Regions from separate parts of the Streptomyces sp. NBC_00005 genome, predicted to be linked through region 1. Evidence: riboswitches for the same ligand, from Rfam matches in the RefSeq annotation. Region 1 holds a riboswitch; each other region holds the start of a gene.
The links. Region 1 has a riboswitch for cyclic di-AMP ahead of OG303_RS41965 (C40 family peptidase). Riboswitches for the same ligand answer to the same signal wherever they lie in the genome.
Positions count from the first base shown of each region.

Region 2: it holds a riboswitch for cyclic di-AMP, as region 1 does, so the genes downstream of both, OG303_RS26460 (M23 family metallopeptidase) here and OG303_RS41965 (C40 family peptidase) in region 1, are expected to answer to the same signal.
Region 3: it holds a riboswitch for cyclic di-AMP, as region 1 does, so the genes downstream of both, OG303_RS29200 (transglycosylase family protein) here and OG303_RS41965 (C40 family peptidase) in region 1, are expected to answer to the same signal.
Region 4: it holds a riboswitch for cyclic di-AMP, as region 1 does, so the genes downstream of both, OG303_RS14845 (M23 family metallopeptidase) here and OG303_RS41965 (C40 family peptidase) in region 1, are expected to answer to the same signal.

Region 1 is NZ_CP108316.1:9,183,967-9,191,406, reverse strand. Features, by position in the region: gene OG303_RS41975 (ATP-dependent Clp protease proteolytic subunit) at 1-618, shown strand, start outside; gene OG303_RS41970 (hypothetical protein) at 626-934, shown strand; cyclic di-AMP (ydaO/yuaA leader) riboswitch at 1,272-1,483, shown strand; gene OG303_RS41965 (C40 family peptidase) at 1,487-1,960, shown strand; gene OG303_RS41960 (ATP-binding protein) at 2,072-2,530, opposite strand; gene OG303_RS41955 (helix-turn-helix domain-containing protein) at 2,744-3,604, shown strand; gene OG303_RS41950 (DUF397 domain-containing protein) at 3,614-3,841, shown strand; gene OG303_RS41945 (8-amino-7-oxononanoate synthase) at 3,883-5,010, opposite strand; gene bioB (biotin synthase BioB) at 5,158-6,375, shown strand; gene OG303_RS41935 (adenosylmethionine--8-amino-7-oxononanoate transaminase) at 6,368-7,440, shown strand, end outside.
Region 2 is NZ_CP108316.1:5,748,212-5,755,651, forward strand. Features, by position in the region: gene OG303_RS26445 (dihydrofolate reductase family protein) at 1-1,118, shown strand, start outside; tRNA gene OG303_RS26450 (tRNA-Met) at 1,231-1,304, shown strand; gene OG303_RS26455 (PP2C family protein-serine/threonine phosphatase) at 1,427-2,539, shown strand; cyclic di-AMP (ydaO/yuaA leader) riboswitch at 2,764-2,921, shown strand; gene OG303_RS26460 (M23 family metallopeptidase) at 2,933-3,967, shown strand; gene OG303_RS26465 (aldo/keto reductase) at 4,214-5,164, shown strand; gene OG303_RS26470 (PrsW family intramembrane metalloprotease) at 5,226-6,545, opposite strand; gene trmB (tRNA (guanosine(46)-N7)-methyltransferase TrmB) at 6,610-7,440, opposite strand, start outside.
Region 3 is NZ_CP108316.1:6,336,838-6,344,277, reverse strand. Features, by position in the region: partial or broken gene OG303_RS29215 (DUF501 domain-containing protein) at 1-4, opposite strand, end outside; gene OG303_RS29210 (septum formation initiator family protein) at 58-534, opposite strand; gene eno (phosphopyruvate hydratase) at 651-1,937, opposite strand; gene OG303_RS29200 (transglycosylase family protein) at 2,264-2,941, opposite strand; cyclic di-AMP (ydaO/yuaA leader) riboswitch at 2,945-3,112, opposite strand; gene OG303_RS29195 (transglycosylase family protein) at 3,308-4,321, opposite strand; gene OG303_RS29190 (cytochrome P450) at 4,528-5,766, shown strand; gene OG303_RS29185 (nucleoside triphosphate pyrophosphohydrolase) at 5,731-6,783, opposite strand; gene OG303_RS29180 (SurA N-terminal domain-containing protein) at 6,889-7,440, opposite strand, start outside.
Region 4 is NZ_CP108316.1:3,223,661-3,231,100, forward strand. Features, by position in the region: gene OG303_RS14830 (GNAT family N-acetyltransferase) at 1-317, opposite strand, end outside; gene OG303_RS14835 (HPr family phosphocarrier protein) at 528-809, shown strand; gene OG303_RS14840 (GntR family transcriptional regulator) at 950-1,645, opposite strand; gene OG303_RS14845 (M23 family metallopeptidase) at 1,833-2,597, opposite strand; cyclic di-AMP (ydaO/yuaA leader) riboswitch at 2,611-2,773, opposite strand; gene OG303_RS14850 (M16 family metallopeptidase) at 2,977-4,365, opposite strand; gene OG303_RS14855 (M16 family metallopeptidase) at 4,362-5,756, opposite strand; gene OG303_RS14860 (DNA topoisomerase (ATP-hydrolyzing) subunit A) at 6,026-7,440, shown strand, end outside.

The DNA of each region.
Region 1 (7,440 bases):
CGCTACGTCCTGCCCGAGTTCACCGAACGCACGAGCTTCGGCAGCAGGACGATGGATCCGTACTCGAAGCTGCTGGAGGAGCGGATCGTCTTCCTCGGGACGCAGATCGACGACACCTCGGCGAACGACGTGATGGCGCAGTTCATGCACCTCGAGTACCAGGACCCCGACCGGGACATCTCGCTCTACATCAACTCCCCCGGCGGCTCGTTCACCGCCATGTCGGCGCTCTACGACACCTTGCAGTTCGTCAGCTGCGACGTGGAGACGATCTGCCTGGGCCAGGCCGGTTCGTCCGCCGCGGTGCTGCTGGGGGCGGGCACGCCGGGCAAGCGGTTCGCGCTGCCGGGCGCGCGCGTGGTGATCCATCAGCCGGCGCTGGCCGAGCCGGTGCAGGGGCAGGCGAGCGATCTGGCCATCCAGGCCGAGGAGTTGGGCCGGATGCGGACCCGGCTCGAGGAGATGCTCGTACGGCACACGGGGCGCAGCCCGGAGCAAGTGAGCGCGGACATCGAGCGGGACAAGATCCTGGACGCCCAAGGAGCGGTCGACTACGGGCTGGTGGACCGGATCATCCCCAGCCGCAGGGCCACCCTCGCCCCGCCCACCGGGCGGTGAGCGGCCGGTGCTCCCACCCGAACTTCCGCCGCTGCCCGCACTGACGCGCGCCGAGGGCGAGTTGATCGACCGTTATCTCGACGTGGTCGACCTGCTCGGCCGCATCAACCCGGCGCACCACGGGGACACGTACCGCGGGCTGCGCGCCGCGCAGGCGCTGGTGAGCAAGGCGGCCGAGCTGCGCGACGCCCTGGCGCTGATGCACCAGCGGGGCGAGACCGAGGTGCACGCCCCGACGCTGGGGCGGGCCCTGCGGGTCCTGGACGGGGAGCGGCGCACGGCCCGGGTCACCGTGCCGCCGCAGTCCGACAGTTGACGTACCGGCGACGGGTCCGGACGCCTCCCCCGGCGGCGAAGCGTCCGGACCGGCGTTCAAACGGACCAAATGATGTACCGCCTTTTGGAGTAGACGCGGCTCCTTTTTCGCGACCGTCAGGGTTGCGCAACGCGCGTGGTCCGAGGGCGGAATGAGGTGTTCCGCCGCAGGTCCGAGCCTCCTCGGGGGCCTCAACGCCCGTTCGAACACGGGGGTGTCCACCCGAACGGGTGAGTGGTGAGTAACAACACAAACCCCCGGTTCCGTTGGGAAATTCGGACATCCGTGAGCCAAGATCCCTGTCTGACGACAAGACCCCGCCACAACGGCGGGGCGATCCGGGCGGACGCCGAGTCCTGCCGCCGCCCGGATGACCGGTCGACAGGAGTGGATCGGCAGGAGTGGAGGACCCAAGCACGACGGGTCGCCGGAACGGTCACGCCATGGCCGGGTCGAGCAGCCCTTGGGGTGAAGCCGCAGCAGCGGCCGGGCAACTTCGCCAGCCCGAATCCGACAGGTCATCCTTCACAGGCGGCTGACGAAGGGTTGCGCATGACTGCGCTCAATCGTGTCCCGTCGCTGATGGCCCGGGCCGGTACGGCCTCGGCTCTGACCATCGCCGCCGTGGGCGGCTCCATCGTGGTCCCGGGCGTCGCTTCCGACGCCGCGGCCGCCACGTCAGCGACGAAGGCACTTCAGATCGCGGCCTCCAAAAAAGGCTCCCCGTACAAGTGGGGCGCCACAGGACCGCGCCGGTTCGACTGCTCCGGGCTCACGCTGTACTCGTTCAAGAAGGCGGGCAAGAAACTGCCCCGCACGGCGGCCCAGCAGTACAACAAGACCCACCACATCTCGTCGAAGAGCCGCAAGGCCGGAGACCTCGTGTTCTTCCACTCGGGCTCCAGCGTCTACCACGTGGGCATCTACGCCGGGAAGGGGAAGATCTGGCACGCCCCGAAGACCGGGGACGTCGTGAAGCTCCAGAAGATCTGGACCAAGAGCGTCTGGTACGGCCGGGTCAGCTGACTCTCCCGTGAGGGCGGCGGCGACCTGACAGGCCGTCGCCCTCGCGGGTCCCGACCCGGGCCAGGCACCCGGACGGGGTGCTGCCCCTCTGCGCCCCTCCGTCGGCCCCTTCTACGGCTCCTGCTGCCCCGCTGCCGTCACGGGCTCCGCCTGCACGGTCCACGGCAGTTCGATGGAGACCGTCTTGCCGCCCTCCCGGGTGGGCCGCACCCGGAGTCTGCCGCCGCACTCGGCTGCCAGCCAGCGGATGATCACCATGCCTCGGCCGTTGTCCTGCTGGACGGCGGCCGGCAGCCGTTTCGGGAAGCGGGGGTGACTGTCGGTCACACCGATGCGCAGCTGTTCGTCACGGCGCAGCTCGATGTCCACCGTGAAGGTGGGTGACTGCCCGAAGGTGTGCTGTACGGCATTGGTGGCGAGTTCTGAGACGATGAGCCGGATGGTGTCGGCCGTTTCCGTGTCCGCGGGCAGCCCCCATTCGGCCAGAGTTGTGACCACGTAACCGCGGGCCGCGGCGACCGAGGCGGGTTCGCTCGGCAGAGTGACGGATGCTTCCAGATGGTCTGCCATGGCGCGGTCGTCCCTTTCCCACGGGACCGGAGTCCGACACGGAGCGGATGGTTCGAGTACGGTCCCGGACTGGTGCTTCGTCGCCAGAGTGCCATTAGCGCACCGGTCACGGGTGGCGATCCACCAAGATATGCATATATCTGTCGCTCAAAGCGGTGAACTCTGCGACGGGAGACCGTATTTGGGTGGCCCGGAAGGAGTAAGGAGAAGCGCATGCAGCACGGTCCCGTGGTGCGCCGCCGGAAGCTGGGCGCCGAACTGCGTGCGTTGCGCACGAGTGTGGGGCTCACCAGTGGTGAGGCGGCCCGGCTCGTGGGCTGGCACCAGTCGAAGGTGAGCCGGATCGAGACGGGCGCCAGCGGGGTGAAACCGGCCGATGTGCGGTTACTCCTGGACGCCTACGCCGTCTCCGACGCCCAACTCCGGGAGCTGGTACTGGTGTTGGCGGGTTCCGACGAGGGAGGCGGACGGCATCACTGGTGGCACGCCTATCGCGGCGTACTGCCGCCGACCTACCGGGACTTCATCAGTCTGGAGTCCCAGGCGAGCGCGATGAGCACGCTGGAGACGTCCGTCGTACCCGGTCTCCTGCAGACACCCGACTACGCACGTGCGGTGACCCGGGCAGCGGCCGGCGGGCTGGACGACGAGCGGCTCGACGCCCTGGTCGAAGTGCGGCTGGCCAGGCAGGACGTACTGCGTTCGGATCCGCCGCTGGAGCTGAGCGCGGTGCTGGACGAGGCGGTGCTGCGCCGGGAGATCGGCGGCCCCGACGTCATGGCGCACCAGCTCCAACGGCTCCTCGACACGGCGCACTTGCCTCAAGTGCGGCTTCAGGTACTGCCGTTCGCTGCCGGTGCGCATGTCGGCGTCACCGGGCCTTTCGTAATCTTCTCGTTTTCGAGCACTTCTGATCTGGACGTGGTTGTTCTCGACCACTTGACGAGTAGCCTCTACCTCGAACGGAAAGAAGACCTCCAGGCCTATACGGAGGCCTTCAACGCCCTTCAGTTCCACGCCCTTTCGCCCGAGGACTCGTTGGATTACATCGCCGGGATAGGTGACGGCGCGTAAGGAGGCACCATGTCTGCACTGCCTCGGAACGTATCTTCAAGTACCGATCTGCACGGCGTGCGGTGGCTGCGCAGCAGTTACAGCACGGGTGCGAACAACTGCGTCGAGACGGCACTGCCGCGCTCCGGTCCATGGGCCGGGCTGCTCGCCGTGCGCGACTCCAAGGACACGGCCGGCCCCGCCCTGCTCGTCTCCCCGGAGAGCTGGACGCACTTCACCGCCGCGTTCAAGGCCTGATCAGTTCCGCATCGTGCGGTACACGGCCGTGTCACGCCGACTCATGGTCGCGTCTCGCCGATCACATCCACAGCGCGTTCGATCTGTGTCTCGGAGAGATCCGCGCGGGCGGTCAGCCTCAGCCGTGAGATGCCGTCGGGCACGGAGGGAGGACGGAAACAGCCCACGGCGAGGCCTGCCGTACGGCAGTCGGCCGCCCACTGCACGGCCTGTTCCGGGGACGGCGCGCGCACGGAGACCACCGCGGCGTCCGGACGTACCGCCTCGTGACCCGCGGCGGTCAGGCGTGCGTGCAGCTCGGCGGCCACCGCACGCGCGCGTGCCGCACGCTCCGGCTCGCGGCGCAGCAGTCGTAGGGCCGCCAGGGCCGCCCCTGCCGCGGCGGGGGCAAGGCCCGTGTCGAAGATGAACGTACGGGCCGCGTTGACGAGGTGGTCGATGACCCGCGCGGGGCCGAGGACGGCTCCGCCCTGGCTGCCGAGCGACTTGGACAGCGTGACCGTCACGACGAGATCGTCGGCGCCCGCGAGTCCCGCGGCGTGCGCGGCGCCGCGGCCGCCGTCACCGAGGACGCCGAGGCCGTGGGCGTCGTCGACGAGCAGTCCCGCGCCGCGCTCGCGGCAGGCGGCGGCCAGTTCGGCCAGCGGGGCGGCGTCGCCGTCGACCGAGAAGACCGTGTCGGACACGACGACCGCCGTGCCCTCGTGGGTCCGCAGCGCCTTGCGCACGCCCTCCGGGTCGGTGTGTCCGACGACCTGTGTGGTGCCGCGGGCCAGCCTGCAGCCGTCGATCAGCGAGGCGTGGTTGCCCGCGTCCGAGACGATCAGCGAGCCGTGCGGGGCGAGCGTGGTGACCGCGGCGAGATTGGCCGCGTAACCCGACGAGAAGACGAGTGCCGCCTCGAAGCCGCAGAAGTCGGCCAGCTCGCGCTCCAGCTCGGTGTGGAGTTCCGTCGTGCCGGTGACGAGCCGGGATCCGGTCGAGCCGCCGCCCCAGGTCCGCGCGGCCACCGCCGCGCCCTCGGCGACGGCGGGATGGTGGGCCAGACCCAGGTAGTCGTTGCTCGCGAGGTCCAGGAGCGGGGAGTGTGCCGGGCGCGGCCGCAGGGTCCGTACGAGTCCGGCGCGGCGGCGCAGCTCCGCCTGCTCGTCGATCCAGCCGAACGCCATGGCTCCTCCGGGGCTTTTGTAGGCAGTGGACAGACACTAGCCGGACGGGCCACACCCCATGATGTGGCAATACCCACACGACGAAGTGCCTCTGTTGTTCAATCTCTCCTTGGCCGGGAGCGCTTCCGTAAGACAGGATCGGGCCTCATGGACCTGCTGAACACGCTGGTGGACAAGGGGCTTCGGCGCGAGCTGCCGACCCGCGAGGAAGCTCTGGCCGTCCTCGCCACTTCCGACGACGACGTGCTCGATGTGGTGGCCGCGGCCGGGAAGGTGCGCCGGCACTGGTTCGGCCGACGGGTGAAGCTCAACTACCTCGTCAACCTGAAGTCCGGGCTGTGTCCCGAGGACTGTTCGTACTGCTCCCAGCGGCTCGGCTCCACCACCGGCATCCTGAAGTACACCTGGCTCAAGCCCGACGAGGCCTCGCAGGCCGCGGCGGCCGGGTTGGCGGGAGGCGCCAAGCGGGTGTGCCTGGTGGCGTCCGGGCGCGGGCCGACGGACCGTGACGTGGACCGGGTCGCGGGCACCATCAAGGCGATCAAGGACCAGAACGAGGGCGTCGAGGTGTGCGCCTGTCTCGGTCTGCTCTCGGACGGCCAGGCGGAGCGGCTGCGCGAGGCGGGCGCGGACGCCTACAACCACAACCTGAACACGTCCGAGGGGACGTACGGGGACATCACGACCACGCACACGTACGCCGATCGGGTGGACACCGTGCAGAAGGCGCACGCGGCCGGGCTGTCCGCCTGCTCCGGCCTGATCGCGGGCATGGGCGAGAGCGACGAGGACCTGGTCGACGTCGTCTACTCGCTGCGCGAGCTGGACCCGGACTCGGTGCCGGTGAACTTCCTGATCCCGGTCGAGGGCACCCCGCTGGCCAAGGAGTGGAACCTCACCCCGCAGCGGTGCCTGCGGATCCTGGCGATGGTGCGGTTCGTCTGCCCGGACGTCGAGGTGCGGATCGCGGGCGGCCGCGAGGTCCATCTGCGCACGATGCAGCCCCTTGCGCTGCACCTCGCCAACTCGATCTTCCTTGGCGACTACCTGACCACCGAGGGCCAGGCCGGCAAGGCCGACCTGGAGATGATCGCGGACGCCGGGTTCGAGGTGGAGGGCACCGGCCAGGTGACGCTGCCGGAGCACCGGGCGACGGCCGGGGGCGGCTGCGGCTCGCACGAGAGCGCGGGTTGCGGATCCCACGAGAGTGCCGGGTGCGGGTCCCACGAGGGTGGCGGATGCGGGTCGCACGAGGGGGGCGGTGTCTGTGGTTCCGCCGCCGCGCCCGCGGCCAACGACGCCCGTACCGACCTGGTCGCCGTACGCCGTCGCGGTGCCGGAACGGACCTCGCGCCCAATGCCTGACCTGCCCGTCTCCGAGCTGCTGGAGCTCGACCGGCGGCACGTCTGGCATCCGTACGGGCCCATGCCCGGCCGGGTCGAACCGCTCGTCGTCGAGTCGGCGAGCGGAGTGCGGCTGCGGATGGCGGACGGCTCGGGCGAGCTGGTCGACGGCATGTCGTCCTGGTGGTCGGCCATCCACGGCTACAACCACCCGGTGCTCAACGAGGCCGCCCGCGAGCAGCTCGGCCGGATGAGTCACGTGATGTTCGGCGGGCTCACGCACGAGCCCGCCGTGCGCCTGGCGAAGCACCTTGTCGACATGTCGCCCGACGGCCTGGAGCATGTCTTCCTCGCCGACTCCGGTTCGGTGTCGGTCGAGGTCGCGGTCAAGATGTGCCTGCAGTACTGGCGTTCGCTGGGCCGGAGTGCGAAGCAGCGGCTGCTGACCTGGCGCGGCGGCTACCACGGCGACACCTGGCAGCCCATGTCGGTCTGCGACCCCGAGGGCGGGATGCACGACCTGTGGACCGGGGTCCTGCCCCGCCAGGTGTTCGTGGACCCGCCTCCGGTCGAGTACGAGGAGTCGTACGCGGAGCAGCTGCGCTCGGCGATCGAGCGGCACGCCGGTGAACTGGCCGCGGTGATCGTCGAGCCGGTGGTGCAGGGCGCGGGCGGGATGCGGTTCCACTCGCCCGCCTATCTGCGGGTGCTGCGCGAGGCGTGCGACGCGCATGACGTGCTGCTGGTGTTCGACGAGATCGCGACCGGGTTCGGGCGTACGGGCGCGCTGTTCGCGGCGGAGCACGCGGCTGTGACGCCGGACGTGATGTGCGTGGGCAAGGCGCTGACCGGCGGCTACCTGACGATGGCGGCGACGCTGTGCACCTCGAAGGTGGCCGACGGGATTTCGCAGGGCGAGGTACCGGTCCTGGCGCACGGCCCGACCTTCATGGGCAACCCCCTTGCAGCGTCCGTCGCCTGCGCCTCGATCGAGCTGCTGCTCGGCCAGGACTGGCTCGGGGAGGTCAAGCGGATCGAGGCGGGGCTGCGGGACGGGCTGGCGCCCGCACGGGAGATCCCGGGCGT
Region 2 (7,440 bases), 3.4 Mb from region 1:
ACGTCCTGCTGTCCGCCGCCGTCTCCCTCGACGGCTACCTCGACGACACCGGCCCCGAGCGCCTCCTGCTCTCCAGCCGGGCCGACTTCGACCGCGTGGACGAGGTGCGGGCGTCCGTCGACGCGATCCTCATCGGTGCCGGCACGATCCGCGCCGACAACCCCCGGCTGCTGGTGAACTCGCCCGAGCGCCGGGCCGCCCGGGTCGCGGCGGGGAAGCCGGAGTACCCCCTCAAGGTCACCGTCAGCGGCTCCGGCGACCTGGACCCGGACGCGAAGTTCTGGCACACGGGCGGCGAGAAGCTCGTCCTCACGACCGACAAGGGCGCCGAACGGGCCCGCGCGCTCGGCCTCGCCGCCGACGTCGTCCCGCTCGGCCCCGACCTCGACTGGCGGCGGCTACTGGAGCACCTGCACGACGTGCGCGGCGTGCGGCGCCTGATGGTCGAGGGCGGTGGCACGATCCACACCCAGCTCCTCCAGCAGGGCCTCGCCGACGAACTCCAGCTCGTCCTGGCCCCCCTCTTCGTGGGTGAGGCGGACGCGCCCCGCCTCTTCGGCCCCGGCGGCTACCAGGGCGGCCGTCTGCGCCTGACGGAGACCCGGCGGATCGAGGACGTCGTCCTCATGCGCTACGAGCCCACCGCCCCCGGCACCGGCCCGCTCGCCTCCGCTGCCGACCACCACTGGCTGGCCCTCGCCTGCGAGCTGGCCACCCTGTGCCCGCCCTCCCGCACGGCCTTCAGCGTGGGCGCGGTGATTGTCGCCGCCGACGGCACCGAGCTCGCCCGCGGCCACTCGCGCGAGGGCGACGACCCGGTCGTGCACGCCGAGGAGGCGGCCCTCGCCAAGCTCGACCCGGCCGACCCGAGGCTGGCGGCGGCGACGGTGTACAGCAGCCTGGAGCCCTGTGCCCACCGCGCGTCCCGGCCCAAGCCGTGCGCCCGGCTCATCCTCGACGCGGGGGTACGCCGGGTGGTCACGGCCTGGCGGGAGCCGGACACGTTCGTGACGGGGGCGGACGGGAGCGGGCTGCTCGCGGCGCAGGGGGTCGAGGTGTTCGTACTGCCGGAGTTCGAGGAGCGGGCGAAGGCGCCGAACCGTCACCTGCCGGCCTGACTTCGACGCGGGCGAGGCGCCGGTGAGATGCAGCTGAACGGGGGCGGACGGGGGCGGATCCACACCGTGGTGCTGGTGGTCCCGCGGATGGCGTATGCTTGAGACACAACGACGCGGGGTGGAGCAGCTCGGTAGCTCGCTGGGCTCATAACCCAGAGGTCGCAGGTTCAAATCCTGTCCCCGCTACTCAAGGCTCAGGGCCGGAATCCAGTCACTGGATTCCGGCCCTGAGTGTTTTGCGGTTCTTCGGTCATCCGGTCGGCCCACACCGCTCGCCGACCGCCCCCTCTCCGGGAAATCTGTGGGGTGTGGAGCAGGAGGGGCCGATCTCGTACGCGCGCACCTTCGTCCGCATGCTCCCGGCCCTGCTGCTCGCCGGCGGCGCGTGCTACGACTACCTCACCCCGTCGGAGTTCACCGCGGCCCCCTTCTTCACCGCCGCGCCGCTGGTCGCCGCCCCGCTCTACTCGCGGCGCGGGACGATCCTCATGGGCATCGCGACGATCCTCGTCGTCATCGCGATCCACATCAGGCTCGGCGTCGTCTTCGACGTCGACGCGGTCACCGAGCTGGCGACCGTCGTGACGGTCTCCGTCCTGGCCGTCCTCATCAACCTCCTCGTCCGTCGCGGCCGCGAGGAGCTCGCCTCGCAGCGCGAGATCGCCGAGGCCGCCCAGCGTGCCGTCCTGCCCGAACCGGCCGAGCGGATCGGGGGGTTCGCGATCGCGGCCCGCTACGAGGCGGCGCAGGCGGGCGCGTTCATCGGCGGCGACCTGTACGCGGTGCAGGACACCCCGCACGGGGTACGGCTGGTCGTGGGCGACGTGCGCGGGAAGGGGATGGGGGCCGTGGCCGCGGTCGCCGTCGTGATCGGGGCCTTCCGCGAGGCCGCCGAGCAGGAGGCCACCCTTGAGGCGGTCGCCCAGCGGCTGGAGCGGGCGCTCGCGCGCGAGGGCACCCGGCGCGCGGGGCTCGAGGCGGTCGAGGGGTTCGCCACCGCCATACTCGCCGAACTCCCGCACGGGGACGGGACGGTGCGGATCGTGAACCGGGGTCATCCCTCGCCGCTGCTGCTGTACCCGGACGGCACCGTGCGCACCCTGCAGGCCCGGGAGCCCGCACTGCCGCTCGGCCTGGGCGAGTTGGGGTCCTGGCCGGACCGCGCCGAGGAGAGCGAGTTCCGCAGCGGGGCCACGCTGCTGCTGTACACCGACGGGCTGTCCGAGGCGCGGGACGCGCACGGGAGGTTCTTCGACCCCGCGGACCGGCTCGCCGGCCGGGTGTTCCACGACCCCGCCGTGCTGCTCGCCACCCTCGCGCAGGAGGTGCGCCGGCACACCGGGAACGCCACGACGGACGACATGGCGCTGCTCGCCGTCCGCCGGCCCCGGTCGTCCGCTGCGGTTTCCGACCCGATGTGACCGGGCGTGATCGGGCGATGCCCCTCCGCATAACAACTGACATACCGTCAGCACCTGTGGGGATCCCGGGACATGGTCAACTCGCCCGTTTTTCGCCGCTCATGGCCCGTAAGTCCTGGCCAGAAAGGTTAATGATCAAGTGGAACACCTTGGAATCGGCACCCCGCGTCTATTAACGTTCGATAACGCAGCGCGGTCGTCCCAGCCGTCACAAGAGTCGGCTCCGTGCGCACGCGCCGAATCCCGCAAGGGAACCGGGGAACCACCACCCTGGGGTGAATCGCGCTGATACCGCCGTGGACACACGGCAGGTATACGCGCGTAGGAGACCTTCCTGCTCCGAACCCGTCAGCTAACCCGGTAGGCGAGAAGGAAGGAAAGGAGTACGCCTACGTGGCGTCCAACCCGCCTGCCCCAGAAGCCCCGTTCGTCCCGGGCCGGCGCAGCACAGAGACCTTCGCTTACGGCAGCTACGGCACCGACGAGGGTCCGTGGGAGGAGTGGAATCCCACCGAGGACTCCCTCCGGCCCGCGCGTGGCAAGCATCGCGTGGCCAAGCAGCGTGGCGGGGGACTCGCCCGCAGCTCCACGGTTCTGGGCGTCGGTGTCATAGCCGCCGTCGGCGCGGGCGGCATGGCCAGCGCCAACACCGGCAAGCCGCCGGTGTCGATCTCCATGCCCGATCTGCCCTCCGTGGGTTCGGTGTTCGGCGACTCCCCGGACGCCCCCAAGGGCTCCGCGACCGCGCTCAGCACGGTCGGCGTGACCACCGAGGACACCACGCAGGGCGCCAGGGACGCCGGTGAGGCGCTGCGCGACCGCATCATGGCGCAGGCCGAGAGCCAGCAGGTCCAGGTCGACGGCAAGAGCCAGGCGGCCACCGAGGCGGCCCTCGCCAAGCAGGTCGACGACGCGGCCGCCAAGGCGGAGAAGGCTGCCGCGGCCAAGGCCGAGGCGGCCAAGGAGAAGGCGGAGGCGGAGGCCAAGAAGGCGGCCGAGGCCGCGCGCCTGGCCGAGCTGGCCAAGCAGTTCAAGCTGCCGGTCGTGTCGTACACGATCACCGGCACCTTCGGACAGGCCGGCTCCATGTGGTCCTCCGGCTACCACACGGGCCTCGACTTCGCCGCCCCCACGGGCACGCTCATCAAGGCCATCCACAGCGGCACCGTCAAGGAGGCCGGCTGGGCGGGATCGTACGGCTACCGCACGATCATCACCCTCGACGACGGCACGGAGCTGTGGTTCTGCCACCAGTCGTCGATCAGCGTGAGCGTGGGCCAGAAGGTCAGCACGGGCGATGTGATCGGGCGGGTCGGCGCCACCGGCAACGTGACCGGGCCGCACCTGCACCTCGAGGTCCACCCGGGCGGCCAGGCCACCGGCATCGACCCGATGACGTGGCTGCGCAGCAAGGGTCTCAACCCCTAGGGCCCTTCTGATGGATCTCCGCGGCGTCGCGACGCCCGGCACGCACGCTCACCGCACGGCGCGAAGGGCCAGGTGGCTCCGCCACATGACCCTCCACGCCGCACGCCGATCGCACGCACCGAACGCCGCTCCTTCTTCCACGGAGATCCATCAGAAGGGCCCTAGCGTCCGGCTTCGTCCAGCGTTTACGTGATCTTTGCGGCGGCTGTGGAATGGGACACTCCACAGCCGCCGTTGACGTGAAGCATGACTTCTCCCTCTCTTCGCAAGCTCGGCTCCTCCGGCCTCGAGGTCTTCCCGCTCTCCCTGGGCGGCAACGTCTTCGGCTGGACCGCAGACGAGGCCACGTCCTTCGCCGTGCTCGACGCCTACGCGGCCGCGGGCGGCAACTTCCTCGACACCGCTGACTCCTACTCGGCGTGGGTCGACGGCAACCAGGGCGGCGAGTCCGAGACGATCATCGGCAAGTGGGTCCGGGCGCGCGGCAACCGCGACGACGTCGTGATCGCGACCAAGGTCAGCCAGCACCCCGGGTTCCCGGGCCTGACGGCCGCCAACATCAAGGCCGCCGCGGACGCCTCCCTGCGCCGCCTCGGCACCGACCACATCGACCTCTACTACACGCACTTCGACAAGCCGGAGGTGCCGGTCGAGGAGATCATCGGCGCGCTGGACGAGCTGGTGAAGGCGGGCAAGGTGCGGCACATCGCCGCGTCCAACATCTCGCCCGAGCGGCTGCGCGCATCCCTGGAGTTCTCCGACCGCGAGGGCCTGGCCAAGTACGTGGCCCTGCAGCCCCACTACAACCTGGTCGTGCGCGACCAGTACGAGGGCGAGCTCCAGGACCTGGCCGATCGCTACGGCCTGGCCGCCGTCCCGTACTTCGCGCTCGCCTCCGGATTCCTCACCGGCAAGTACCGGCCCGGTACCACGGTCGACAGCCCGCGGGCGGCCGGTGCCGCCAAGCACCTGGAGTCCGAGCGGGGGCAGCGGGTGCTGACCGCCCTCGACGAGATCGCCCAGGCCCACGACGCCCCCGTGGCCACGGTCGCCCTGGCCTGGCTCGCGGCCCGGCCGACGGTCGCCGCGCCGATCGCGTCCGCGCGGACGGTGGAGCAGCTGCCGGCGCTGGTGGGGGTGGGGGAGCTGACGCTCACCGAGGCGGAGATCGGGCGTCTGACGGTGGCGTCGGCCTGAGTTCCTCGAGGTCCTGAGCCCCCGAGGTCCTGATCGCCTCGCGTCGTGCGGGTGCCGCGTCCTACGACCGGTACGGGTTGTACGCGGGATTCGGCATCGCCGGGTACCCGTACGCCCCGTACACCGGCCAGGGCGGGGCGGCCACGGGCACCGGCGGCGCCGTGGCCCGCGCCGCGTAGTCCAGTGCCGGGCGCGCCACCTCGCGGCGCCGCCACAGCTCGTGCAGCAACTCCCGTTCCCTGACGACGAAGTCGGCGCCGGCGCGGCCGCGGCTGCCTCGGTGCCGCAGGAACGCCAGGGAGGTCGCGTACGCCTCGTACTGCGTGACCGTGCGGGCCGCGGGCTTGCCGAAGTGGTGGGCGGCGTATTCGCGGGCGAGCCGGCGGGCCCGCATCGAGCCGAGGGCGTAGGGCTCGGCGGGGGTGAGCCAGCCGGCGACGGCGTAGGCGGGCAGTTCCTCGCGCACGGTGCGCAGTTCGCGCTGGCGGGTCCAGATGACCAGCCAGGTCAGCAGGCCGAACGCGGGGACCATGAAGGTGGCGTAGACGGCGAAGAAGCCGTACTCGCCGAACGTCGACGAGCTGTTCCAGAGCGCGTGCATGCTCATCGCGAGCAGCAGGCCGGAGAGCGGGATCAGGACGCGCCGCAGGTGCTGGCGGTCCGCCGAGAGCGCGGCGATGCCGAAGCCGATGCCGGTCAGGACGGTGAAGAGGGGGTGTGCGAACGGGGACATGATCACGCGCACGAAGAACGTCGCCGCGGTGACGGAGGCGATGCCGCGGTCGCCGGTGAGCTGGTCGGTGCCGAAGGCGGTGCCCAGGTAGAGGATGTTCTCGGTGAAAGCGAAGCCGGTGGCGGTGACGCCGGCTATGACGACGCCGTCGACGATCCCGGTGAAGTCCCGTCTGCGGAAGAGGAAGACGAGCAGGACGGCGGCGGCCTTCGCGGACTCCTCGACGATGGGCGCTATGACGGTGGCGCCGAGGGTGTCGGCGCTGGACGGATCGGCTGTAGCCGTCGCTATCCACTTCGTGGCGAAGCTGTTGGCGACGATCGCTATCAGCGCCGCCGCACAGGCCCCCCAGGCGAAGGCGAACAGCAGGTTGCGCCAGGGGCCGGGGGCGACGCGGTCGAGCCAGCGGAAGGCGGCTATGAGGAGCGGGACGGGCAGGACGGCGAGCCCGAGCCCGACCAGGAACCCCTCGGTGCCGGTCTGTTGGCGTACGAGGGCCAGGATGACGAGCCCCGAGAGTGCGAGCAGGGTGCTGAGCGCGCCGTACCGCACCCATCTGCGCTGCCACCAGTGAGCGTGCCTGAGCGCACCGCCGGCCGGGCCGCCGGGGTGCGGCGGATGCATCGGGTACGGAGGACAGGTGGCCACGGCATTGACCCTAACGAGGGAGGGCGCCGCCCGCGACGGTGTATCGCGCTGCCCGCGGGAGACTTCAGGCGCCGGTGGGGGGCTGGTTGTGATGCTGTACGCGACGGAAGAGCAGGTCGTTCACGACATGTCCTTTGTCCAGTCCCTGGCCCTCGAAACGGGTCAGCGGCCGGAAGTCGGGACGGGGCGCGAAACCACCGTCGGGCTGGGTGTTCTCGAACTCCGGATGCGCGGTCAGCACCTCGAGCATCTGTTCGGCGTACGGCTCCCAGTCGGTCGCGCAGTGCACGATGCCGCCGGGTCTGATCCGGGCCGCGGCGAGGTCCAGGAACTCCGGCTGGATGAGGCGCCGCTTGTGGTGCCGCTTCTTCGGCCAGGGGTCGGGGAAGTAGACGCGCAGCCCGTCCAGCGAGTCCGGGGTGAGCATCTCGCGCAGCAGGATGATCGCGTCCCCGTTGGCCACGCGGATGTTGGACAGCCCGTGGTGGTCGGCGAGGTTGAGCAGATTGCCCTGCCCCGGGGTGTGCACGTCCACGGCCAGGACGTTCGTCCGGGCGTCCGCGGCGGCCATCTGCGCGGTGGCCTCGCCCATCCCGAACCCGATCTCGAGCACGACGCGGTCGGTGTTCCCGAACAGCTCGGTGAGATCGATCGTCCGCTGTCCGTCGATGTCCAGCCCCCACTTGGGCCACAGCCGCTGCAGTGCGTCCGCCTGGCCGGCGGTCACCCGGCTGCGGCGGGGCTGGAAGCTCCGGATCCGCCGCTCGAAGTGCGACCCGGCGGGATCGGCCTTCGGCCCGTCGGGGAACCGGGGCTCACCCTTGGCCCGGGTGTGCCGGACGGGGACACCGGGGGCGTGCGGCGTGTGCTCGCCGGGGGCCGGTGCGGGGTCGGC
Region 3 (7,440 bases), 2.8 Mb from region 1:
CCATGCCTGTCTTTCTAGCCTGTCTTGTCGAGCGGTCGGTTCACTGGTCCGGTCGGTTCACTGGTCGGAGGCGTCGGACTTGTCGACGCCGTCCCAGACGTTCGCGTACCAGGGGCGGTCGGCCGCGCCCAGCTCGGCGCGCGACTGCTTGGCCGCGTGCGGGTCGACCACGATGTAACCGGTCTCCCCGGGCAGCACGTAGTGCAGCCGCTGCCGGATCTGCTGCTCGGCGTACGCGTCGTCCTTCCAGCGGGCCTTGAGGTCGCGCAGCTGCTCGACCCGCTCCCTGGCCTGCTCCTTCTGCCGCTGGAGATCGGCGATCTGGGAGCGCTGGGAGACGTACTGCCGCATGGGATACGCGAGGGCCACGATCAGCGAGCAAAGGACCAGGGCGAGGAGGGCCGCACGGCCGGTCAGGCGCGAGCGGCGGGCCTGCCGCTTGGTCTGGGAGCGGTAGACACGGGCCGCCGTCTGCTCGCCGAGCAGCTTGATCCTGGTCGCGGTGGAGAACCGGTCCCGGTCCTTCACGGCCATGTTCCCCGCCTCCCGTTCACACGTGCGTACGTCCCCGCACACGGTACGGGACCGGGTACGGGGACGTACGTACGACTGGCTAAGGCTTAACCCTTAGCGGCGCAGCCCTTGACGGCTCAGCCCTTGAAACGGGGGAAGGCGCTGCGGCCGGCGTACTCCGCGGCGTCGTCGAGGATCTCCTCGATGCGCAGCAGCTGGTTGTACTTGGCGACGCGGTCCGAGCGGGCCGGGGCGCCGGTCTTGATCTGGCCGCAGTTCACGGCGACCGCGAGGTCGGCGATGGTGACGTCCTCGGTCTCGCCGGAGCGGTGGGACATCATGCACTTGAAGCCGTTGCGCTGCGCCATCTCGACGGCGTCCAGGGTCTCGGTCAGCGAGCCGATCTGGTTCACCTTGACGAGCAGGGCGTTGGCGCTGCCCTCCTCGATGCCGCGGGCCAGGCGCTCCGGGTTGGTGACGAACAGGTCGTCGCCGACGATCTGGACCTTGTCGCCCAGCTTGTCGGTGATGACCTTCCAGCCGGCCCAGTCGTCCTCGAACAGCGGGTCCTCGATGGAGACGAGCGGGTAGGCCGCCACGAGCTCCTCGTAGTACTCGGTCATCTCGGCGGCCGAGCGGGACTTGCCCTCGAACTCGTACTTGCCGTCCTTGTAGAACTCGGACGCGGCGACGTCGAGCGCGAGCCCGATCTGCTCGCCGGGGATGTAACCGGCCTGCTTGATGGCCTCGATGATGAGGTCGAGCGCGGCGCGGTTGGACTCCAGGTTCGGGGCGAAGCCGCCCTCGTCGCCGAGGCCGGTGGACAGGCCCTTGGTCTTCAGCACCTTCTTGAGGGTGTGGTAGACCTCGGCGCCCCAGCGCAGCGCCTCGGAGAAGGACTCCGCGCCGATCGGGGCGATCATGAACTCCTGGATGTCCACGTTGGAGTCGGCGTGCGAGCCGCCGTTCAGGATGTTCATCATCGGCACTGGCAGGAGGTGCGCGTTCGGGCCGCCCAGGTAGCGGAAGAGCGGGAGGTCGCTGGCCTCGGAGGCGGCGTGGGCGACGGCGAGCGAGACGCCGAGGATGGCGTTGGCGCCGAGGGAGGCCTTGTTGTCGGTGGCGTCCAGGTCGAACATCGCCTGGTCGATCAGGCGCTGCTCGGTGGCGTCGTAGCCGACGAGCTCCGGGCCGATCTGCTCGATGACGGCGAGGACGGCCTTCTCGACACCCTTGCCCTGGTAGCGGTTCGGGTCACCGTCGCGGAGCTCGATGGCCTCGAAGGCACCCGTGGAGGCGCCGGACGGGACGGCGGCACGACCCGTGCTGCCGTCGTCGAGGCCGACCTCGACCTCGACCGTGGGGTTGCCTCGGGAGTCCAGGATTTCCCGGGCTACGACGACGTCGATGGACGGCACGAGCATCTCCTTCTTCAATGTGACGCGGCTACGCAGTACCGCAGTGGGCTCTGCGAGACGAGCCTAACCGGCTCGGGCCGATCGGCCAGCCGGTCGACCATCCCTTGGGCAGAACCGAGAGTAAATTGTTTCCGAACGGAACAAAAACCCACGTGGAAGCACACACAAAAAGCCCCGCCCCGGTGCGTACGGGGGAACACGCACCGAGGCGGGGAGCCCGTGGGGACGGGGGAGGCCCTCACGTGCCTCCACTATGAAGGACACGGATGTGTGGGACCTGTGGTTCAGCTACCAGCCGCACCAGTACTTCAGGTGCGGCCGCCGGCCCGCGACTACTTCAGGTGCAGCTGCTGGCCCGGGTAGATGAGGTCGGCGTCCGAGACGATGTCCTTGTTCAGCTTGAACAGCTTCTGCCAGCCGCCCTTGACGTCGTGCTTCTCGGCGATCGTGCTGAGGGTGTCACCCTTGACGACCTTGTACTCGCCGTCGCCCTTCTTGACCTTCTTGCCGGTCGGGGTGGTGACGGTCTTCTGGCTCTTGGCGGCCGGGCGCTCGGCGGAGCGGGAGGCGGCCTGCGAGTCGGACGAGCGGCTGGAGTCCGAGGAGCTGCTGCTCGAGGCGCTGCTGCCGTTGTAGGCGGCGCTGGACAGGCCCGTGCCGCAGACCGGCCAGGCACCCTTGCCCTGCGCGGCGAGGACCTTCTCGGCGACGGTTATCTGCTGCGCCTTGCTGGCCTGGTTGGCCTGGGCGGCGTACTGCGTACCGCCGTAGGCGGCCCAGGTGGAGGCGGAGAACTGGAGACCGCCGTAGTAGCCGTTACCGGTGTTGATGGACCAGTTGCCACCGGACTCGCACTGGGCGACCGTGTCCCACTCGGAGGCGGTGGCGGCAGAGGCGTTGCCGGCCGCCATCAGCGGGGCGGCGATGGCGACACCGGTGACGCCGGCCAGAGCGGCGACGCGGGTGGCCTTGGACGGGCGACGGTGCTTGCCCTTGCCGGAAAACAGCATGGTTGATCCCCTCACCGACGCCTGCGAGGTGAGCTGTCGGGTTCGGGCCGGTTGAGTTGCCCGGCCGCGCACCTCCCGGTGCACGGCTTAACCCCAAGCCGGTTCCAGCTCAACTGCTGGGCCCGGCACTTACCTTGGGTCCCCCGCTCCTGCCTACGGCGCTGTTAAGCGACGACTGTTCCCGTACGGCCGCTGGCAGGATTCGGCGTTGCGACAGACGGGGCTCGGGTTGCCGAGCGGTGTTGACCGTAGCCACGGAATCCGGGGAATTTCAAAGACGATCAGGGCTTCTGAGACTCATCCCACACTTTCACCAAAGCGGACATTAAGCCCGAAGTGTGACGCGAACTCTCGTTGTTTTTCGCCCTATTCGCTACCGAGTCGCAGGGTCTGACCGGCGACGATGCGGTTCGGGTCGGTACCGATGGCCTTCTTGTTCTTCGCGTAGAGCGCCCGCCATCCGCCGTCCAGGTCAAGGGAGTCGGCGATGGAGGCGAGAGTGTCGCCGGCCTGGACCCTGTACGAGCCGTCCGCACCGCTGTCGGCCTTGGACTTGTCGGCCTTGGACTTGTCGGACGCGTCGCCGTTGGCGCCGCGGTGGCGGCCGGTGCCGATCGCGCCGGTGTCGACGAGACTCCAAGAGCCCACCGCCTGCTCGGAGTTGTCCGAGTCGTCACCCTTTGTCTTGTTCGTGGATGAGCCGCCACTCCCCTGCGAGTCACCCGCGGCCGTCTCGGACGGGGAGGTGGAGGGCGAGGCAGATGAGCTGGATTCGGTGGAGTTGTCCGCTGTGTCCGCAGATGCGGAAGGGGAAGTGCTGGAGGCCGAATCGGAGGGCGAGTCGGACGATGAACTCGAGGAGGAATCCGACGAAGAGGAATCACCGGACGTATCGCTCGACGAGTTGGACAACCCAGCAGAGTCGGATGCACCGGATGAATCAGACGAGTCGGACGAACCAGAAATCCCGTCCAGAACACCCGTGTCGACGTCCGCCGAATCCGAGTCCTTGCTCAGCCCCGAGGTCAGTCCGCAGGTGTGGAACGCGCCGACGCCCTGGTCGTCCAGGAGCTTCTCGGCGACGGCTATCTGCTGGTTGCGGCTGGCCAGGTCGGCGCTGGGCGCGTAGTCGAGGCCGCCGTACCTGTCCCAGTGCTCCTGGGTCAACTGGAGCCCGCCGTAGAACCCGTTGCCGCTGTTCTCGCTCCAGGCGCCGTCGGTCTCGCACTTCGCGACCTTGTCCCACGTGGTGCCGTCGGCAGCGCTGGCGCCGCTTGCGGCGAGGAGTGGGATCGCGATGGCGGAGCCGGTCACTCCGGCCGCGACGAGCAGAGCCGGAGCCTGACGGGGGCGACGGTGTCGACCGTTCCCGGAGAGCATGCAGGGGCCTTTCGCGAGACAGCAGTGACCGGCGCGGCGCATGGTGCCCGGCACCGCGCTGGTCCGTGAACGTATCGGCTGCCGATCACTTGTCACAAGTTAATGCCGCGTAGATCACGTGAAGATCACAGACTTGAGCGCGTGTCACCTTTGACCGGTTCTCTGCGGCCGCGCATGCACCGGCCCGCTCCCGATACGGTCGTTGCGTGAACGTCCCCAACGCCGTCCCCGAACTCTTCACCTGGGAGTTCGCCAGCGACCCGTACCCGGCCTATGCCTGGCTGCGCGAGCACTCCCCCGTCCACTGGACGAAACTGCCCAGCGGGGTCGAGGCATGGCTGGTGACCCGCTATGCCGACGCACGTCAGGCGCTCGCGGACGGGCGGCTCTCGAAGAACCCCGACCATCACGCCGAGGACGCTCAGGGCAAGAGCAGGACCGGCATTCCGGGTGAGCGCAGCGCCAATCTGATGACGCATCTGCTCAACATCGACCCGCCGGACCACACCCGGCTGCGCCGCCTGGTCTCCAAGGCGTTCACCCCGCGCCGGGTGGCCGAATTCGCGCCGCGCGTGCAGGAGTTGACGGACGATCTGATCGACCGGTTCGCGCCGCACGGCGAGGCGGATCTGATCCACGACTTCGCCTTCCCTCTCCCTATCCATGCGATCTGCGACCTGCTCGGCGTCCCGCGCGAGGATCAGGACGACTTCCGCGACTGGGCGGGGATGATGATCCGTCACGGCGGCGGCCCGCGCGGCGGCGTCGCCCGCTCCGTCAAGAAGATCCGCGGCTATCTCGCCGAGCTCATCCACCGCAAGCGGGGCGACCTCGGCGACGACCTGATCTCGGACCTCATCCGCGCCTCCGACCACGGCGAGCACCTCACCGAGAACGAAGCCGCCGCGATGTGCTTCGTGCTGCTGTTCGCCGGTTTCGAAACGACCATCAACCTCATCGGGAACGGGACGTACGCGCTGCTGCGCAACCCCGGGCAGCGGGACCTGCTCCAGGAGTCGATCGAGCGCGGTGAGACCGGACTGCTCGACACCGGCATAGAGGAACTGCTCCGCTACGACGGCCCCGTGGAACTCGCCACCTGGCGCTTCGCCACCGAGCCCCTCACCATCGGCGGGCAGCGCATCGCCACCGGCGACCCCGTACTGGTCGTGCTCGCCGCGGCGGACCGCGACCCCGCACGCTTCGCGCAGCCCGACACCCTCGACCTCTCCCGCCGGGACAACCAGCACCTCGGATACGGCCACGGCATCCACTACTGCCTGGGCGCCCCCCTCGCCCGTCTCGAAGGCCGCACCGCCCTCGAGACACTGCTGCGCCGCCTGCCCGACCTCCGGCTCGCCGCCGACCCGGCCGACCTGCGCTGGCGGGGCGGGCTGATCATGCGTGGACTACGAGACCTGCCCGTGCGGTTCACCGCCGTCTGACCCGCCCCGGCCCTCGGTCTCCCTGATCGCGTCCCGATAGGCCCGGGCCGCCGCCCGCAGCGCCGCCTCCGGGTCCACGCCCTCCGCCTCGGCGCGCACCGCCAGCGCGAGCAACTCGTAGCCGATGCCCTCGACGTGCGGCAGCGGTACGGCCAGCCCGGCCGTCCGCACCCGCGAGGCCAGCTTCGACGCGAGGGCCAGGCCCGGCTGGCCCAGGGGGATGCCCTCCGTGAGCGAGGTGCGCTGCTTCTCTATCGCCTTCGTGCGCAGCCAGTGCTCCTTCACCTCCTCCGGCGTCGACGCGGTCTCGTCGCCGAAGACGTGCGGGTGGCGGTGGATGAGCTTGGTGACGATGCCGGCGGCCACGTCGTCGATGGAGAAGGGGGTGTCCCCTTCCTCGGCGCCGCCCTCCTCGGCGATGCGGGCGTGGAAGACCACCTGGAGCAGGACATCGCCCAGTTCCTCGCGCAGTTCGTCGCGGTCGCCCTCCTCGATCGCCTCGACGAGTTCGTACGCCTCCTCGATGCCGTATTTCGCCAGGCCCTTGTGGGTCTGCTGGGACGACCACGGGCACTCGACGCGGATGCGGTCCATGACCTGGACGAGGTCGAGGAGGCGGGCGCCCGGCAGGTCGTAGGAGGCGGGAAGAAGCTCCAGGTCGGGCATGCTCACGCGGCCCGAGCCGGCGAGGCGGGCGAGGCCGTCGGTCAGGGCCGGCTCGCCCTCGCCCGTCGCCACGACGACCACCGAGCGGCCGCCCGCGCAGGCCGCCACCAGCTCCTCGGCCGTCGGGGACGCCTCGTCGACCGGTATCCCCGCCTCCCGCAGATACGGCAGCTGCGGGTGCGCGCCGTCCGCGCACAGCACACGGTCGGCGGCGTGCAGTGCCTGCCAGGCCGGCCAGGACAGCAGGCCGGGGGCGACGCGGTGGCTGGTGGTGAGCAGGACGATGCGGCCGGGGGCGGCGGCCGCGCCGGGGTCCTGGTCGGAGGCGGGATCGAAGCTGGTTGCGTTCACGATTCGAAGCTAACGCACACCGCCGACGGCCCAGGAGTTATCCACAGGCGGTTGTCCACAGACGGTTGTCCAGGGGCCACAGACCGGTTCCGGCCCGCCGTACCGTTAGGCCGTCTGTTGCGTCCCCGTCGCCGTGACCTCGCGTACCCACGGGGTCTTCGTGTCGACGCGGCTGCTCTTCTGGACGTCCCAGGCGCCGTAGCGCGGGTTCAGGTCGACGTGGAGTTCCTTGGAGGCCTTGGACAGGGCGCTCCAGAAGGCCGGCTTGCTGGTGTCGGTGCCGAGTGCCTGGGCCAGCTTCTGCGCCTCGAGCTGGAGGCGGAGGTTGTCGTCGAGGCGCCGCGGGGCGACGCCGTACTGCTGGAGCCAGGCCGTCTCCAGCGCCTTCGAGCCGCCGACCTGCTGTTCCAGGCCGGTGCGCATCTGCTGGATCTCCCTGGGGGTGACGCTGACGTCCACGTCCTGGGCGGCGCGGTGCAGCACTCGGTCGAGGACCATCCCGTGCAGGGTGTCGCGGGTGAGGCTGCCGGTCTGCGCGACGGCCTGCTTGTACTGCGCCTCGTCCTTCACGGCCGACCGCTGTGCCGTGCGCACCTCGTTCACGCGGGTCTCCAGCTGCGCCACGGTGATCCGCTGGCCGCCGACGACGGCTGCCGC
Region 4 (7,440 bases), 6.0 Mb from region 1:
GACGCGGGCATGCCATCGGTACCGATGCGGTCGTAGCGTACGGTGGCGATGAACTCGCCGCCGACTGTGGCCGCGAGTCCCACCCGGTCCACAAAGTCGTGGTGCGTGAAGCGGTGGACGTCCTTGGCGGACAGGCGAGGGTAGGGCGCGAAGAAGCGGTAGTACTTCGACTCGTCCGACACCTGCTCGTAGAAGCTGACCAGGCGCTCGGCGTCATCAACGGTGATGGGGCGGATGCGCGCGGTGCCGCCGTCGCGCAGCACCACGTCGGCCTCCCAGTGTGCGGGGTACTCATGCCGGTCCGGCGAGGTCTGCATGGGGCCCAGAGTACGGCTCGCGTCCGACACGGGCGCGAGGCAGTCTGTGGAGAACACGGCAGTCCGCTCGAGAACAGAACAAGGACGGAAGTCGGGCCGAGGCCGCGGTCCGACGACCCACTCCGGACGGGACGAAGAGCCCGCTCCGGACGTGCTTCACGTGTGGGAAACTGGTCTAGACAACCCTGAGACTCTGAAGGGCAGCATCACATGGCTGAGCGCCGCGTCAACGTCGGCTGGGCCGAGGGCCTTCACGCCCGCCCCGCTTCCATCTTCGTCCGGGCCACCACGGCCGCAGGTATCCCGGTGACGATCGCCAAGGTCGACGGCAACCCCGTCAACGCGGCCTCCATGCTGGCCGTCCTCGGTCTGGGCGCCCAGGGCGGCGAGGAGATCGTCCTCGCCTCCGACGCCGAGGGCGCGGACGTCGCCCTCGACCGGCTGGCGAAGCTGGTTTCCGAGGGTCTCGAGGAACTTCCCGAGACTGTCTGATTCAAAGCACCACAGAAGGGCTCGTCCGAATTACCGGACGAGCCCTTCGCATTTCCCGCGCCAGGGCAGCACAAATTCTGATTCCGGGCAGCAGAAATAGTCCCCAGCGAATTCTTCTCCCTTTGTATACGGCGCGCACGTTAATGCCGCAGACCCGTCACGTTTACGGCATGTTGCGAGTTCCTCACACGGTCGGTGCGATCACCGCCGGAGGCGAACCGCAGCCGGTGCACCGCGCTGGAGCGCTCGGTGTGCAGCGTCGTGACGGCACGCGCGCGCTCGCTGTCGCCGCGGGCCACTGCGTCGACGATCGCGCCGTGCTCCGCCCAGGACTCCACGGGGTTGGCGGGCGCCTCCACGGCGTACATCCAGGCGATCTTGTGGCGCAGCTGGGTCAGCATCGAGGTCAAGGCGGGGCTGCCGGAGGCCTGGGCGAGCGTCTCGTGGAACCAACCCCCCAGGGAGCGCAGATCCTCGCTGTTGCCCCTCCTGGCCCGCTCCTGGCCCAGTCTGACCAGGCCGCGCAGCACCTTGAGGTGGGCCTCGGTGCGCCGCTGGGCGGCCCGGGAGGCGCCGAGCGGCTCCAGGAGCATGCGCATCTCCAGCAGGTCGGAGGCCTCCTGCTCGGTCGGCTCCGCGACGCACGCGCCCGCGTGCCGCCGGGTCACCACGAAGCCCTCCGCCTCCAGGGTGCGCAGCGCCTCGCGGACGGGCACGCGCGAGACGCCGTAGCGGCGCGCGAGGAGTTCCTCGGTGAGCCGGCTGCCGCGCTCGTAGACACCGGCGACGATGTCGTCCCGGATCGCCGTGCACACCGAGTGCGCCGGAATACGCATGACCGACCTCCGACTTAATCCCCGTGAAACGTCGATGATTGACGTGTGTTCCGTGACTCTATTGCACGGAGCCGGAATTTCCGATGGCGGGCCGGAATCCATGGATATTTTTTGGACAGCGGGGCACCAGAAAAGCCGAAAACCCCGGCTCGGGAGCCGGGGTCTCAGGGGATCTTGCGGTTCGTCGTCAGACGTTCACGCCGTGCGAGCGCAGGTAGGCGACGGGGTCGATGTCCGAGCCGTACTCGGGCGTCGTACGGGCCTCGAAGTGCAGGTGCGGTCCGGTGACGTTGCCGGTCGCGCCGGAGAGGGCTATCTGCTGGCCCGGGGTGACCGTCTGGCCCACCGAGACACCGATGGACGACAGGTGGCCGTACTGGGTGTACGTGCCGTCGTGCATCTTGATCACGACCTGGTTGCCGTAGGAACCGCCCCAGCCCGTCTCGACGACGGTGCCGGAGCCGACCGCGTGGACGGTCGTGCCGGTCGCGGCGTGGAAGTCGATGCCGGTGTGGCTGCCGGAGGACCAGAGGGAGCCACCGGTCTTGTAGCCGGTCGAGACATACGAGTTGGAGATCGGCGCGACGAAGGTGTTGAGGCGCTTGCGCTCGGCCTCGCGGGCGGCCCGCTCCTTGGCCTCGCGCTCCGCCTTGGCCTTCGCGGCGGCCTTCTTGCGCTCCGCCTCCTCGGCCGCCTTCTTGCGGGCGGCCTCCTCGGCGGCCTGCTTCTGGGCATCGGCCTGGGCGTCGATCTTGTCGGCGATCGCGTCGCCGATGGTGATGACGGGGGTGAGGCCGGTCTGCTCGACGGAGCTCTCGGCGGCGAGCGCCGGGGCGGCGAGGGTGCCGATGACACCGGTGGTGGCGAGGGCCGCGACGCCGGCGGCGCGCGTGCTGGTGCGGTGCATCCGGCTGGGACGACGGTGCTTCCCGGTGGCGCGGGTGAACGCCATGTAGTGGCTGGTCCTTTCCTTCCTTCTCGCCTACCGGGTTAGCTGACGGGTTCGGAGCAGGAAGGTCTCCTACGGACCCCCTCGCTGCGCGCGCGGGCGTCCGATTCACCCCAGGGACTACGTGGGTCCCCGGCTCCCCTGGCTCGCGCCGTACGGGGACTCGGCGATGGCTGTCCGGTTGCCGCGGATGCGGCTCGGTGCCTGACGGACAGCCCGGACGACGCTAAGCGGGGCGACTTTCAATCCCCAAACGGATCACGCGTTTTGTAGCGCATGCCACAGGTCAGACAGGCAACCTCTCCCCCAATTCGGACATTAGGGGGCCCTGGTGACTCATCAGTCACCAGGGCCCCTGCGCGCGTGTGCGCCGACCGATCCTCTACTCGGCCGTCACGACGGTGACTTCGCCGATCCCGAGGGCCTCGACGGGCTCCTTGATCGCGGCCGCGTCACCGACGAGGACCGTCACCAGGCGGTCCACCGGGAAGGCGCTCACGGCCGCCGCGGTGGCCTCCACGGTGCCGGTCGCGGCGAGCTGCTGGTACAGCGTCGCCTGGAAGTCGTCCGGCAGGTGCTGCTCGACCTGGTCGGCCAGCGTGCTCGCCACGGCCGCCGCGGTCTCGTACTTGAGCGGCGCGACCCCGACGAGGTTCTGCACGGCGACGTCGCGCTCGGCGTCGGTCAGGCCCCCTTCGGCGAGCGTGCGCAGCACGGTCCACAGGTCCTGCAGGGCCGGTCCCGTGTTGGGGGTGTCGACGGAGCCGCTGATCGCGAGCATCGCGGCACCGGAGCCGTCCGGGGCGGACCTGAGTACCTGGCCGAACGCGCGCACACCGTAGGTGTAGCCCTTTTCCTCACGCAGGACGCGGTCCAGACGGGAGGTGAGCGTGCCGCCCAGGCAGTACGTGCCGAGCACCTGCGCGGGCCACACGCGGTCGTGCCGGTCGGGGCCGACGCGGCCGATGAGCAACTGCGTCTGGACGGCGCCGGGACGGTCCACGACGATCACGCGCCCGGTGTCGTCTGCCGTCACCGGAGGCACAGGACGGGGCTCGGCCTTGGAGCCCGTCCACGCGCCCAGGGTGTCCCCGAGCAGCTCGTCCAGGTCGATGCCGGTGAGGTCGCCGACGACGACCGCGGTGGCCGTGGCGGGCCTGACGTGCCGGTCGTAGTACGCGCGTACGGCCGCGGCGTCGATCTTCTCGACCGTCTCCTCGGTGCCCTGACGCGGGCGCGACATACGCGAGTTCGCCGGGAACAGCTCCTTGGAGAGCTCCTTGGCGGCGCGGCGGGACGGGTTGGCCAGCTCGTGCGGGATCTCGTCCAGGCGGTTGCGGACGAGCCGCTCGACCTCGCTGTCGGCGAACGCCGGCGCCCTGAGCGCGTCGGCGAGCAGGCCGAGCGCCTTGGCGAGGCGGGAGGCCGGGACTTCGAGGCTGAGGCGGACGCCCGGGTGGTCGGCGTGCGCGTCGAGGGTGGCGCCGGCCCGCTCCAGCTCGGCCGCGAACTCCTCGGCGGAGTGCTTGTCGGTGCCCTCCGAGAAGGCGCGCGCCATGATCGTGGCGACGCCTTCGACGGCGGCCGGCTCGGCCTCCAGGGGCGCGTCCAGGAGCACCTCGACGGCGACGACCTGCTGGCCGGGGCGGTGGCAGCGCAGGACGGTCAGGCCGTTGCCGAGCGCACCGCGCTCCGGGGCCGGGAAGGCCCAGGGCCTGGCCTCGCCCGCCTGGGGCTGCGGGTGGAACTGCATCGTGGCGAGCTCGGTCACTTGGCCGCCTCCTCGTTCTCGTCGCGGGCTTCGATCGTGGCCTCCGCCTCGGGGTCTTCCGGGGGATCCGCGTCCTCCGCGGGCTCTCCCGAGACGGGCTCGTAGACGAGCACCGCGCGGTTGTCGGGGCGCAGGCGGGCCTTGGCGACCTCCTTGACCTCCTCGGGGGTCACCTCCAGGACGCGCTGGACGGCCGTCAGGGCGAGCTGCGGGTCGCCGAACAGGACGGCGTACCGGCACAGTTCGTCGGCGCGGCCCGCGACGGTGCCGAGCCGGTCCAGCCACTCGCGCTCCAACTGGGCCTGGGCGCGCTCCATTTCCTCGGCGGTGGGACCCTTCTCGGCGAACCGGGCGAGCTCCTCGTCGATGGCGGTCTCGATGACCGGCACCTCGACGTCACCGGAGGTCTTCACGTCCAGCCAGCCCAGGGAGGGCGCTCCGGCCAGCCGCAGCAGGCCGAACCCGGCCGCGACGGCCGTACGGTCGCGCCGTACGAGCCGGTTGTAGAGACGGGAGGACTCGCCGCCGCCGAGGACGGTGAGCGCCAGGTCGGCGGCGTCCGCCTCGCGCGTGCCGTCGTGCGGCAGCCGGTAGGCGGCCATCAGGGCGCGCGCCGGGACCTCCTCCTCGACGACCTCGCGCAGCTGCCCGCCGATGACCTCGGGCAGCGAGCCGTCGCGGGGGGCGGGCTTGCCGTCGTGCGAGGCGATGGACCCGAAGTACCTCTCGACCCAGGCGAGCGTCTGCTCCGGGTCGATGTCACCCACGACCGACAGAACCGCGTTGTTGGGCGCGTAGTACGTGCGGAAGAACGCGCGCGCGTCCTCCAGCGTCGCCGCGTCCAGGTCGGCCATCGAACCGATCGGGGTGTGGTGGTAGGGGTGGCCCTCCGGGTAGGCGAGGGCGGTCAGCTTCTCGAACGCCGTGCCGTACGGCACGTTGTCGTAGCGCTGCCGGCGCTCGTTCTTGACGACGTCCCGCTGGTTCTCCATGGACTCGTCGTCGAGAGCGGCGAGCAGGGAGCCCATACGGTCGGCCTCCAGCCAGAGGGCGAGCTCCAGTTGGTGGGTGGGCATGGTCTCGAAGTAGTTGGTGCGCTCGAAGCTGGTGGTGCCGTTGAGCGAGCCGCCCGCGCCCTGCACCAGCTCGAAGTGCCCGTTGCCCTTGACCTGACCCGAGCCCTGGAACATGAGGTGCTCGAAAAGGTGAGCCAGGCCCGTGCGTCCCTTGACTTCGTGGCGCGATCCGACGTCGTACCAGAGGCACACCGCCGCGACGGGGGTCAGGTGGTCCTCGGAGAGCACCACGCGCAGGCCGTTGGCCAGGCGGTGCTCGGTCGCTGTCAGGCCCCCGGTGCCTGCCTGGTCTGTGGCCGTGTGACCCATGGGCATGTACGTCCCTTCGATCGCGGGTGCGGTGGTTCGAACCGCGGTTTTCCTGCCGGTCCTGCCACTGTATGCAAGCGTGCGGACCGTCGGCGAAGTTCCCGGACGACGTACGCCCACAGCGGATCGCGTAACCTGCGGGCAGCCGCGGCAGGGTGACCCCCCGCGAGCCGAGCCGGACCGCCGACACCGGGTCCTGGCCCGCGTTGTCAGTGCCGCGGTCCACAATGGTCCGCGTCAGATACCGTTCACGCTTCAGCAAGGAGCCGGCAGCGATGGCCCGCCGCAGCACGAAGACCCCGCCGCCCGATGACTCGTACGAGGAGAAGATCCTCGACATCGACGTCGTCGACGAGATGCAGGGCTCCTTCCTCGAGTACGCGTACTCGGTCATCTACTCCCGAGCCCTGCCCGACGCCCGTGACGGCCTCAAGCCGGTGCACCGCCGCATCGTCTACCAGATGAACGAGATGGGGCTGCGCCCCGACCGCGGCTATGTGAAGTGCGCGCGCGTGGTCGGCGAGGTCATGGGCAAGCTGCACCCGCACGGCGACGCGTCGATCTACGACGCCCTGGTGCGCATGGCCCAGCCCTTCTCCATGCGCGTGCCGCTCGTCGACGGCCACGGCAACTTCGGCTCGCTGGGCAACGACGACCCGCCGGCCGCCATGCGGTACACCGAGTGCCGCCAGGCCCAGGCCACCAGCCTGATGACGGAGTCGATCGACGAGGACACGGTCGACTTCACGCCCAACTACGACGGCCAGGAGCAGGAGCCGGTCGCCCTGCCCGCCGCCTTCCCGAACCTGCTGGTGAACGGCTCGTCGGGCATCGCGGTCGGCATGGCGACGAACATGCCGCCGCACAACCTCGCCGAGGTCATCTCCGCCGCCCGGCACCTGATCCGCTACCCGGGCGCGGACCTCGACACCCTGATGAAGCACGTCCCTGGCCCCGACCTGCCCACCGGCGGCCGCATCGTCGGCCTGGCCGGCATCCGGGACGCGTACGAGACGGGCCGCGGCACCTTCAAGATCCGCGCCACGGTCGAGGTCGAGACCGTCACCGCACGCCGCAAGGGCCTGGTCATCACCGAACTGCCCTTCGCGGTCGGCCCCGAGAAGGTCATCGCCAAGATCAAGGACCTGGTCGGCTCCAAGAAGATCCAGGGCATCGCCGACGTCAAGGACCTCACCGACCGCGCCCACGGCCTGCGCCTGGTCATCGAGATCAAGAACGGCTTCGTGCCGGAGGCCGTCCTGGAGCAGCTCTACAAGCTGACGCCGATGGAGGAGTCCTTCGGCATCAACAACGTCGCGCTGGTGGACGGCCAGCCGCTCACGCTCGGCCTCAAGGAGCTCCTGGAGGTCTACCTCGACCACCGCTTCGAGGTCGTGCGGCGCCGCAGCGAGTTCCGCCGCACCAAGCGGCGCGACCGCCTGCACCTGGTGGAGGGCCTGCTCACCGCGCTCGTCGACATCGACGAGGTCATCCGCCTGATCCGCTCCAGCGAGAACAGCGCGCAGGCGAAGGAGCGCCTGATCGAGCGCTTCTCCCTGTCGGAGATCCAGACCCAGTACATCCTGGACACGCCACTGCGCCGTCTGACCAAGTTCGACCGGATCGAGCTCGAGTCGGAGAAGGACAGGCTCAAGGCGGAGATCGCCGAGCTGACCCGGATCCTCGAGTC